One region of the Pseudomonas sp. S2_E01 genome, then DNA from elsewhere that is predicted to be linked to it. Evidence: riboswitches for the same ligand, from Rfam matches in the RefSeq annotation. Region 1 holds a riboswitch; each other region holds the start of a gene.
The links. Region 1 has a riboswitch for cobalamin ahead of AB4O36_RS12495 (ABC transporter substrate-binding protein). Riboswitches for the same ligand answer to the same signal wherever they lie in the genome.
Positions count from the first base shown of each region.

Region 2: linked by a shared signal. The riboswitch ahead of cobO (cob(I)yrinic acid a,c-diamide adenosyltransferase) and the one ahead of AB4O36_RS12495 (ABC transporter substrate-binding protein) in region 1 are both predicted to bind cobalamin.
Region 3: linked by a shared signal. The riboswitch ahead of AB4O36_RS10780 (CbtB domain-containing protein) and the one ahead of AB4O36_RS12495 (ABC transporter substrate-binding protein) in region 1 are both predicted to bind cobalamin.

Region 1 covers NZ_CP162762.1:2,755,109-2,758,377, forward strand. The annotation lists gene AB4O36_RS12480 (hypothetical protein) at 142-468, shown strand; gene AB4O36_RS12485 (cupin domain-containing protein) at 481-978, opposite strand; gene tspO (tryptophan-rich sensory protein TspO) at 1,101-1,544, opposite strand; cobalamin riboswitch at 1,657-1,851, shown strand; gene AB4O36_RS12495 (ABC transporter substrate-binding protein) at 1,981-2,994, shown strand; gene AB4O36_RS12500 (FecCD family ABC transporter permease) at 3,003-3,269, shown strand, end outside.
Region 2 covers NZ_CP162762.1:3,942,175-3,945,443, forward strand. The annotation lists gene AB4O36_RS18265 (cobyrinate a,c-diamide synthase) at 1-803, opposite strand, end outside; gene cobO (cob(I)yrinic acid a,c-diamide adenosyltransferase) at 800-1,411, opposite strand; cobalamin riboswitch at 1,495-1,709, opposite strand; gene AB4O36_RS18275 (hypothetical protein) at 1,864-2,448, shown strand; gene AB4O36_RS18280 (PQQ-dependent sugar dehydrogenase) at 2,517-3,269, shown strand, end outside.
Region 3 covers NZ_CP162762.1:2,347,319-2,350,587, reverse strand. The annotation lists gene cobW (cobalamin biosynthesis protein CobW) at 1-772, opposite strand, end outside; cobalamin riboswitch at 872-1,084, opposite strand; cobalamin riboswitch at 1,249-1,475, shown strand; gene AB4O36_RS10780 (CbtB domain-containing protein) at 1,594-1,788, shown strand; gene AB4O36_RS10775 (CbtA family protein) at 1,800-2,492, shown strand; gene AB4O36_RS10770 (cobalamin biosynthesis protein) at 2,489-2,902, shown strand; gene cobM (precorrin-4 C(11)-methyltransferase) at 2,983-3,269, shown strand, end outside.

The DNA of each region.
Region 1 (3,269 bases):
GGTCAGCCCACCCTCCCCTGAAACCCAGCAATTTCCTCGGTTATTGACTGTAATCATTTTGTCATGATATCAGTTTGGCATTGCGCCAATTTTCGAGTATTTTGCCTTCCATTGTCCGATGTAGAGCTATGGAAAGCAGCAATGACCGCACAACCTTCAGCCGTAATCAAACAAGCGACTTACCTGGGCTACGAAATCCTCGTCGAAACGTTTGGCCCCATCAAAGTGGAACCCCGCGAGGCCCAAAGCCTGCAGAGCCATCACACCACGACCGTTTCGGTCTGGTACGACGGCCAGGAAATCCGGGAGGCGCGCGAGACGCCGGCGCTGAGGTTCGTGACCCGTGAGGATGCTGCAGAGCTGGGTTTGGAAATCGGCCAGATGATCGTCGATCAACGTCGCGAGTCCACCCCATCCAGCGTGACGGCCTTTAAACTGCCGCGTCTGCGGTTTTCGTTGCTCAGCTGACACACCAATGGGCTACTTGTCGTGACGCGGGTCATCCGCGTCATTGATGTACTTGAGCCCCAGAGGCCCGATCCCATACACCTGCGACACATACTCACCGGACTTCGCCCAGTGGAAGTGCGGCGTGTTCGCCGGCAGCACGACCACACTGCCCGGCCCGTAGGCCACAAGTTTGTCGGCGTCGAAGGTGCTGCCCTGGCCGATATAGAACACGCCGGAAATGACGGTATAGATGCGATCTTCCGAGTGGGTATGCGGCATCAGTTTCAAGCCGTTCGGTACTTTGACCCTGACCACATAAGGCCCCGACTGACTCGGGTTGCCAACGATCACCGCCAGTTTGGCGCCGTCGGGGAACGCGGGAAAACCCTGCCATTGCACATCTTCGCTGCGCATTGACGAAAATTGCTTGTTGTCCAGCGCCTCGGCGTTCGCGGGAGCGCAGAGGGTGGTGGTCGTCGCGGCGAGAAGCAAGGCGTGGAGAGCGTGGCGTAAGCCAATGGTTTTCATGTGTGCGTTCCCTCAAAGCTGTCGCGGCGCACCGCCTGCGAACTGGAACGCGATGATAATTTTTGCCCGGGACGCGGATAAATCACGTCCCGGGCACTTCTGTTCTTACACCGCGTAACAAACTATCGAGGGTTGTTACGCAGAATGGAGAAGTTCAGCGCAGCGGCGACACAGAGCCAGGCGAGGTAGGGAAACAGGATCAAACCGGTAATCAGGTCCAGGCGCAGGGCCATGACGACCATGGCCGCGACCACCAGCCACAACACCACCAGAATCACCATCCCCGCCAACACGTGATGCGCGCCGAAGAATACCGGCGTCCACAAGGTGTTGAGCGCGATTTGCGCGGCCCAGAGTGCCAACACGATCTGGCTGCCGGGGATCAGGCTCAAGCGGTAGCCGGCCCAGGCGAGCAGAAGGTAGATGATCGTCCAGGCAACCGGGAACAACCAGTTGGGCGGCGTGAAGCCTGGCTTGACCAGCGACTGGTACCACTCGCCCGGCTTGAACAGCACACCGGTGCTGGCGGCCGCCGCGCAGGCCAGGAGGAAGATGAAGAAGGTCATGGTCATGATCGGTCCCTGTGTCGGTGTATTTGGAACTTGGACGGGTGCTGACCCGTTAAAAGTTCACGGCGTACAAGGTGAAAAAAACCACGCTCCCCCTCGGCGGCCTGATCGACTACCATACGCCGCCGGTTCCCGAACGGGACTAATAGGGAATTCGAAACGCCGCAACGGGCGTCAATCGAAACTGCCCCCGCAACTGTAGGTGCTGAGCCTGCTCCTCGATAGTCACTGGACCTGATCCGGGAAGGCTGGAGCGTGGCGACGACGCATCAGTCAGGAGACCTGCCGGCCAGACAAATCACTAACCGGCGGGGTGTCCGGGGAGGACATCCGTGCCGAGCGGCCTTGCCCTGCTTTTACAGCAGCGTTCGATGGTGTGTTTCCAGACCCGTACCGCGCCCGTTTCAAGTACGGTTCAAATGGAGATTGCCCCATGCTGTTGCCCCGCCTTACTGCGCTGTTCACCAGCCTTGGCCTGTGCGCCTTCGCACAAGCCGCCCCGACGCAGTACCCGCTGACCATCGACAACTGCGGCACTCCCCTCACCTTTGCTCACGCGCCAACCCGCACCGTGACGATTGGCCAGGCCGGCACCGAGATGCTGTATGCCTTGGGCCTGGGCAACAAGGTGGCCGCCACTTCGCTGTGGTTCAACGATGTGCTGCCGGCTTACAAGACGCAAAACGACAAGGTCGAACGCCTGGCGAACAACGAGCCGAGTTTTGAAGCCGTGATCGGCAAGCGTCCGGAACTGGTGACCGTGGAGTTCGAATGGATGGTCGGGCCACAAGGCGCGGTCGGCACCCGTGAACAGTTTCATGAACTGAAGATCGCGACCTACCTGCTCCCGTCCGACTGCGAGGGCAAGGACAATCGGGTAGGCGCCGACGGCACGCGCCTGGAGCCGTTTCGCATTGACACCATTTACAAGAGCATCGAGCAACTGGCACAGATTTTCGACGTGCAGGACCGTGGCGAGCAGTGGGTCACCGAGCTTAAAGCCAAGCTGGCCGCCTCCGTGGCGAAGGTCCAGCAAAAAGGTGTCAAACAGGCCAGTGCCCTGGTGTGGTTTTCCAGCACCGACATGAACGTCGATCCGTTTGTGGCCGGGCACAAGGGCATTCCGGACTTCATGCTCAGCACCCTGGGCGTGCGTAACGTGGTGGACTCCGATGAAGAATGGCCAACCGCGGGCTGGGAAACCATCGCCAAGGCCAACCCGACTTTCCTGGTGATCGCACGCATGGACCGTCGCCGCTTCCCGGCGGATGACCATGAGAAAAAACTGGCCTTCCTGCGCAGCGATCCGGTCACCCGCAACATGGACGCGGTGAAACACAACCGCATCATCATCGTCGACGCCATGGCCCTGCAGGCCAGCGCTCGGATGTTCGACGGCCTCGAGCAACTGGCCACGGCCATCGACGGTTACGATCTACCGAAATGACTGCAACCTTGATACGTACACTGCTTGCGCTGGGGATGCTGTCGCTGGCGGTGCTGGCGGGTGTTGCCATTGGTGAAACGCCCATCGACCCGCTCGTGGTGCTCCAGGTGCTGGCCAATAAACTGTGGGGCGCGGGTTATGCGCTGAACCCCATCGATGAAGGCATCGTCTGGAACTACCGCCTGACCCGCGCGCTGGTGGCCGCCGCTTGCGGCGCCGGGCTGGCGACGTGCGGAGTCATCTTGCAATCCTTGTTGCGCAATCCGTTGGCGGAA
Region 2 (3,269 bases), 1.2 Mb from region 1:
GCCAACTCGGCGCCCATCGCCCGCAGCAGGTCCAGGCTGGCGCCATAGGTGAACGCAAAGGCTTCATCACGCGCCACGGCAATGCGCACGCCGGCCAGCCAAGGCTCGACCGCGATCACTTCAGGGGCCGCAAACGCCACGGCGGGCGGCAGCGCGACTTCGCAACTGCTGGCCAGGGCATCGGCAGCAGCATCGAGACGCAGATCCAGATCGTTCAATTCACTGGCCTGAACCAGGCCCAGGTGTCGGCTCGGCAGCTCGATTCCGGTTTCCCGGGACAGCGCGCCGTACCAGCGCAAACCTTCGGTCAGGCTGCCTTCGAGCAATTGCGCATGGCGCAGGGTGCCGACCCGGTTGGCCAGCACACCGGCAAACGGCAGGTCCGGTTGATAGCGGGCCAGGCCCAGTGCCAGGGCGCCAAAGGTCTGCGCCATGGCCGTGCCGTCAATCACCGCGAGTACAGGCACACCGAAGTGACGCGCCAGGTCGGCGCTGGACGGGGTACCGTCGAACAGGCCCATGACCCCTTCAATGAGAATCAGGTCAGCCTCGGCGGCGGCTTCCCACAACAGTCGCCGGCTTTCCTGCTCGCCGACCATCCACATGTCCAATTGATACACCGGCGCACCGCTGGCGCGCTCGAGGATCATCGGGTCGAGAAAGTCCGGGCCACACTTGAAGACGCGCACCTTGCGCCCCTGGTTGCGATGCAACCTCGCCAGGGCGGCGGTGACGGTGGTCTTGCCCTGACCGGAGGCCGGCGCGGCAATCAATACCGCCGGGCAATGACGTGGCTCACTCACAGTTCAACGCCCTTCTGCGCCTTGATACCGGCCTGGAAGGCGTGCTTGATCATGCCCATTTCGGTAACGGTGTCGGCCAACTCGATCATCTCGGGTTTGGCGCCGCGGCCGGTCACCACCACGTGCTGCATCGGCGGACGCGCTTGCAGGTCGCTGAGGACCTGATCGAGGTCGAGGTAGCCGTGCTTGAGAGCGATGTTCAACTCATCCAGCACCACCAGACCAATCGACGGATCGCGCAGCAACTCGCGGGACACCGCCCAGGCCGCTTCGGCGGCAGCGATGTCACGCTGGCGGTCCTGGGTTTCCCAAGTAAAGCCTTCGCCCATCACGTGGAAACGCACCTGCTCCGGGAAGCGGCGGAAAAACAATTCTTCACCGGTACTGTTGCGACCCTTGATGAACTGCACCACGCCGCACTGCATGCCATGGCCCATGGAACGGGCGAGCATGCCAAACGCCGAGCTGCTTTTGCCTTTCCCATTGCCGGTGAGCACCAGCAGCAGGCCGCATTCGTTTGGCGAGTTGGCGATGCGTTCGTCGATCACAGCTTTTTTACGCAACATGCGCGCCAAATGGCGTTCGTCACGATCTGGGGTATCGGTCATGGGGGAGCTCTCCGTTGAGGCGGGATAACGGCGGGCAGGCACAAGAAACAGATGGCAAGAAGCCCGACATCGCCCACCGTGATGTCGCTGGATTGAATCAGGCCGGTCTCCGGGCTCATGAGCGGCATCACGCCGGACTGCGCGCCTTCCCATGTCGCGATCGACACAGTGGCTCAAGGCGCAGCTTTCACTCATTTACCGTTGCGGGGGCAGCGCCGGGATCGTGCACGCACTCACCGGCTTCCCTGTTTCACTCTGCCGACCTGGGTCACAGAGCACCTGAAACAAGCCGCGAAGGTTAGAGGGTTGGGGGTGGAGCGTCAATTAAAGCCGGGAGGCTGGCGGATGAATAACTGCCGTCGATCAATAAAATGACGCCAATCTTGTGCCAGACTCCCAGCAGTGATATCAAAGAGCCACAACCCCACATCACAAGAACAAGGGTGAGCACCATGCAAGGCATGATTATCAGCAATCCGCGACTGGAATTCCTGCGCCCGCTGCTGGAACGCTGGTTTGACTGTATAGACCGCTACAACGCCGTACGGGGCGATAACGACACGCCTTACTGGTACGACGAAAAAGCCAATCTGGGTTTGCTCGCGGCCGCCGCCTGGATGGCCGAAATGGTCACCCTGCAAGACACCCAGACCCGCAAGCAGCTCGAGGAAGGCGAACGCAACGCCCGCGCCAATCTGTTCATCGCCTCCAGCGAAACGCGCGCGTATCTTCAGGCCACCCAACGCTGGCCACGCGTCAACAGCCTCAACCTGACCCAGGCGTTGGCGGAAATCACCAGCGATGCCAAACGCATCAGCTACAGCAGCGACCTGAAACTGGGCTGCCTGTTCGTGGCCCCGCAAAAAGCCCAGCACGGCGCAACGCCGGAAGAGCTGCAGGACATGGTCGATGACCTGCAAAAAGAACATTCCTGCGCGGTCGCCTGGTACTTCCCCTACGCCTACCGCAAATTACGCAACGAAGCGGGCAACTATCATCCGGGCATCGCGGTGTTGTTCAAGGAAGCTCACGGCTGACCGGTTGAACCATCTCGGGCTTGCGCTTCTCTACTGATCAGGTCACTGCATTCTTAGGGAAGTTCAGCATGCGCAAGCCCCAGCTCGCTCTCGTCATCACCATGGCCGCCGGGCTCGCTGCCTGCGGTGAAACTTCCACCCTGCAGGTCTCCGACGGCACCGGCCCATCCCCGCAACTGCCAGAACCGAACAAGACACTGTTCCCGACAATGAACATCGCCCCGGCCATCGGCTGGCCGGTCGGCGCCAAACCGACGGCAGCAGCGGGCACTCAGGTGGCTGCGTTTGCCGAAGGCCTCGATCACCCACGCTGGCTCTACGTACTGCCCAACGGCGACGTGCTGGTGGCCGAAACCAATGCGCCGCCCAAACCCGATGACGATAAAGGCATCAAGGGCTGGATCACCAAGAAAGTCATGAGCCGTGCCGGGGCTGCCGTACCCAGCCCCAACCGCATCACGTTGCTGCGCGACAAAGACCACGATGGCATCGCCGAAATCCGTACCGTGTTCCTGGAAAACCTCAACTCGCCCTTCGGCATGACACTGGTGGGTAATGACCTGTACGTCGCCGACACCGACAGACTGCTGCGTTTCAATTACCAGCAAGGCGACACCACGATCAAATCCCAACCCATGAAGGTGATTGACCTGCCGGGTGGCACGCTGAATCACCATTGGACAAAAAACGTCCTCGCAAGCAAGGACGGCAGCAAGCTGTACGTCACGGTGGGCTCCAACAGTAACGTCGGCGAAAACGGCATGGACAAGGAAGAAGGACGCGCGGCGATCTGGGAAGTGGATCGCGCCACTGGCAACCAC
Region 3 (3,269 bases), 410 kb from region 1:
CGTGATCGTGATCGTCCTCGCCTTCGTGGTGGTGATCGTGGTGACTGTGACGGCTGTCGATGTGTTCTTCGGAACCGGCACCCAGGCCGATCAGCACATCGAGCGGCAAGCGACCGCTGCTGGCTTCGATGATCTTGACCGCCGGCGGCAATTCTTCGGCGACTTCCAGGCGCACGCGGGCCAGGTCTTCAGGGTTGATCAGATCGGCCTTGTTGAGAATCACCAGGTCGGCGCTGGCCATTTGGTCGGCGAACAGCTCGTGCAGGGGCGACTCGTGGTCCAGGTTCGGGTCGAGTTTACGCTGGGCGTCGACCTGATCCGGGAACGCGGCGAAAGTGCCGGCAGCGACGGCCGGGCTGTCGACCACGGTGATCACCGCGTCGACTGTGCAGGCGCTGCGGATTTCCGGCCACTGAAAGGCTTGCACCAATGGCTTGGGCAGTGCCAGGCCAGAGGTTTCGATGAGGATGTGGTCGAGATCGCCCCGGCGCGCCACCAGTTCGCGCATCACCGGGAAGAACTCCTCCTGCACGGTGCAGCACAGGCAGCCGTTGGCCAGTTCGAAGACACGACCGACGGCTTCTTCCTCGGTGCAGCCGATGGAGCACTGCTTGAGGATTTCGCCATCGATGCCCAGCTCGCCGAACTCGTTGACGATTACGGCGATACGACGGCCCTGGGCGTTGTCGAGCATGTGGCGCAGCAAGGTGGTCTTGCCCGAGCCGAGAAAGCCGGTGACGATGGTGACGGGGAGTTTGGCCAGTGTTTTCATCGGATGCCCTTTGGCAAGGTGGCGGGCATACGGGACGACAAGCGCTGCAACAGCGGTGCGCGCAAGAGTTTCGCCACCGGATCACCCCGCCCGGTTGTAGTGAGAATCTGGATCGAGGCAGGTCTCCTGGCTGACAGTGTGCCGGGCGGTTGGCCCGGCATTCGCTGCGCCTTCCCGCGAACCCATTGTGCAGGGCTTGCAGTGGCGTGGCAGCGAACATCACCGTTCACAGTTGCGGGGGCAGCCGCGGCATTGACCGCGTTCCCTTCTTAGCTTCGACAATGGCGAAGAACCTCGAAGCGACAAGGCTACGCATGGTCTGTGGGCGGGTCAAATTCTTGTGGCGGCAATCGGGACGCCATCGCGGGCAAGCCCGCTCCCACAATGGGCCGGTGTCCGCAGTCCCCTGTGGGAGCGGGCTTGCTCGCGATGGGCGCGACCCGGTCTCGATTGACGGCAAAGCCGCCCCATGCTCTCCTACACGCCTTGTTACGGGTGCCCTTCACAGGGTGAAACGGGAAACCGGTGAATCATGTGCTTTACTCAAGCCCATGTCAGTCCGGTGCTGCCCCCGCAACGGTAAGCGAGCGAAGAATCAGATCCACTGTGCCGATCATCGGCATGGGAAGGCGATTCTTGCAGGTTTCGGCAGATGCCCAAGCCCCTCGCGAGCCCGGAGACCGGCCCGCAACACACAGTGACGATACGATCACGAAAACAACAAACCCGCGGTGGGCGGGCGCTGTTTGAACCTCTGCGTGCACGCTACGCAGGGTGTCTGCATGCGCTCTCGTCACCCTGACAGAACAGAGGGAAGCGCCATGTCGATCATCAGCAGCACCAGCCACGCACCGGCCAGCAGCCACACAACCACCCTGACCCAACGCCTGACCGTCGCCGTCTGCGCATCAATCCTGGGCGCGTGCCTGGTCTACGTCGCCGGTTTCTCGCACATCGAAGCGGTCCACAACGCCGCCCACGATACCCGCCACAGCGCCGCGTTCCCTTGCCATTGAGACCTGACGACATGATCAAGCGTATCGCGCAAACCGCAGGTTTTTCCGGACTGCTGGCCGCCCTTCTGCTCACGCTGCTGCAAAGTTTCTGGGTTTCGCCGCTGATTTTGCAGGCCGAAACCTACGAGAAATCCGAGCCTGCCGCCGTTGAAGTGCATGAACATGCTGCCGGCACGGCCGCGCACAGCCACGACACCGAAGCCTGGGAGCCGGAAGACGGCTGGCAGCGCGTGCTGTCGACCACCGGTGGCAACCTTGTCGTCGCCGTCGGTTTTGCACTGATGCTCGCCGGCCTCTACACCCTGCGCGCACCGACCAAAACTGCACAGGGCCTGCTCTGGGGCCTGGCGGGCTACGCCACTTTCGTGCTGGCGCCAACCCTCGGCCTGCCCCCTGAACTGCCGGGCACCGCCGCGGCGGATCTCGCGCAACGGCAAATGTGGTGGATCGGCACCGCCGCTTCGACCGCTGTCGGCATTGCCCTGATCGTGTTCAGCCACCATTGGCTGATGAAATTGCTGGGCGTGGCGATCATCGCCGTTCCGCATGTGATCGGCGCACCGCAGCCGGAGGTGCATTCGATGCTCGCGCCAGAAGCGTTGGAATCGCAATTCAAGATGGCTTCGCAACTGACTAACGTCGCGTTTTGGTTGGCCCTTGGCCTGCTCAGCGCCTGGCTGTTCCGTCGTCAGAACCACGCATGATCATTGAAAGCACAGCGCCGACCCTGGTGGTCGGCCTGGGCTGTCAGCGCGGCTGCCCGGTCGAAACGCTGCGCGCTTTGCTCGACCAGGTCCTCCAGGCTCATCAAATCGAACTGCGTCAAATACAGGCCCTGGCCAGCATCGACCTGAAACGTGACGAGCCCGGCCTGATCGAACTGGCTGCACAACTCAACCTGCCGCTGACGTATTTCAGCAGTGAACAACTGGCGCCCTACGAGCCGTGCTTAAGCCACCGTTCGCAGATCGCCTTCGAACGCACCGGCTGCTACGGCGTGGCCGAGAGCACCGCCCTCGCCCTCGCCGAACAACTCACTCAGGCACCGGCGACCTTGCTGATTTCACGACAAAAATACGCCCAGGCGACACTGGCATTGGCCGGCGCAGCGTAAAATCCCGATAATCCCCGCCCCTGAACATGAGCAATCTTCATCTGAAGCCTTGCCCAACCCTTTTTTGACAGGAAACGACGATGACCGTCTACTTCATTGGCGCAGGTCCTGGCGACCCGGAACTGATCACGGTCAAAGGCCAGCGCCTGATCCGCAGCTGTCCGGTGATCATCTATGCCGGCTCCCTTGTGCCAGCCGCCGTGCTGGATGGCCATAGCGCCGAACAGGTGGTCAACAGCGCCGAACTGCACCTGGAGCAGATCATCGAACTGATCAAGGCCGCCCATGCCAATGGCCAGGACGTGGCGCGGGTGCATTCCGGCGACCCGTCCCTGTATGGCGCGATTGGCGAGCAGATCCGCTATTT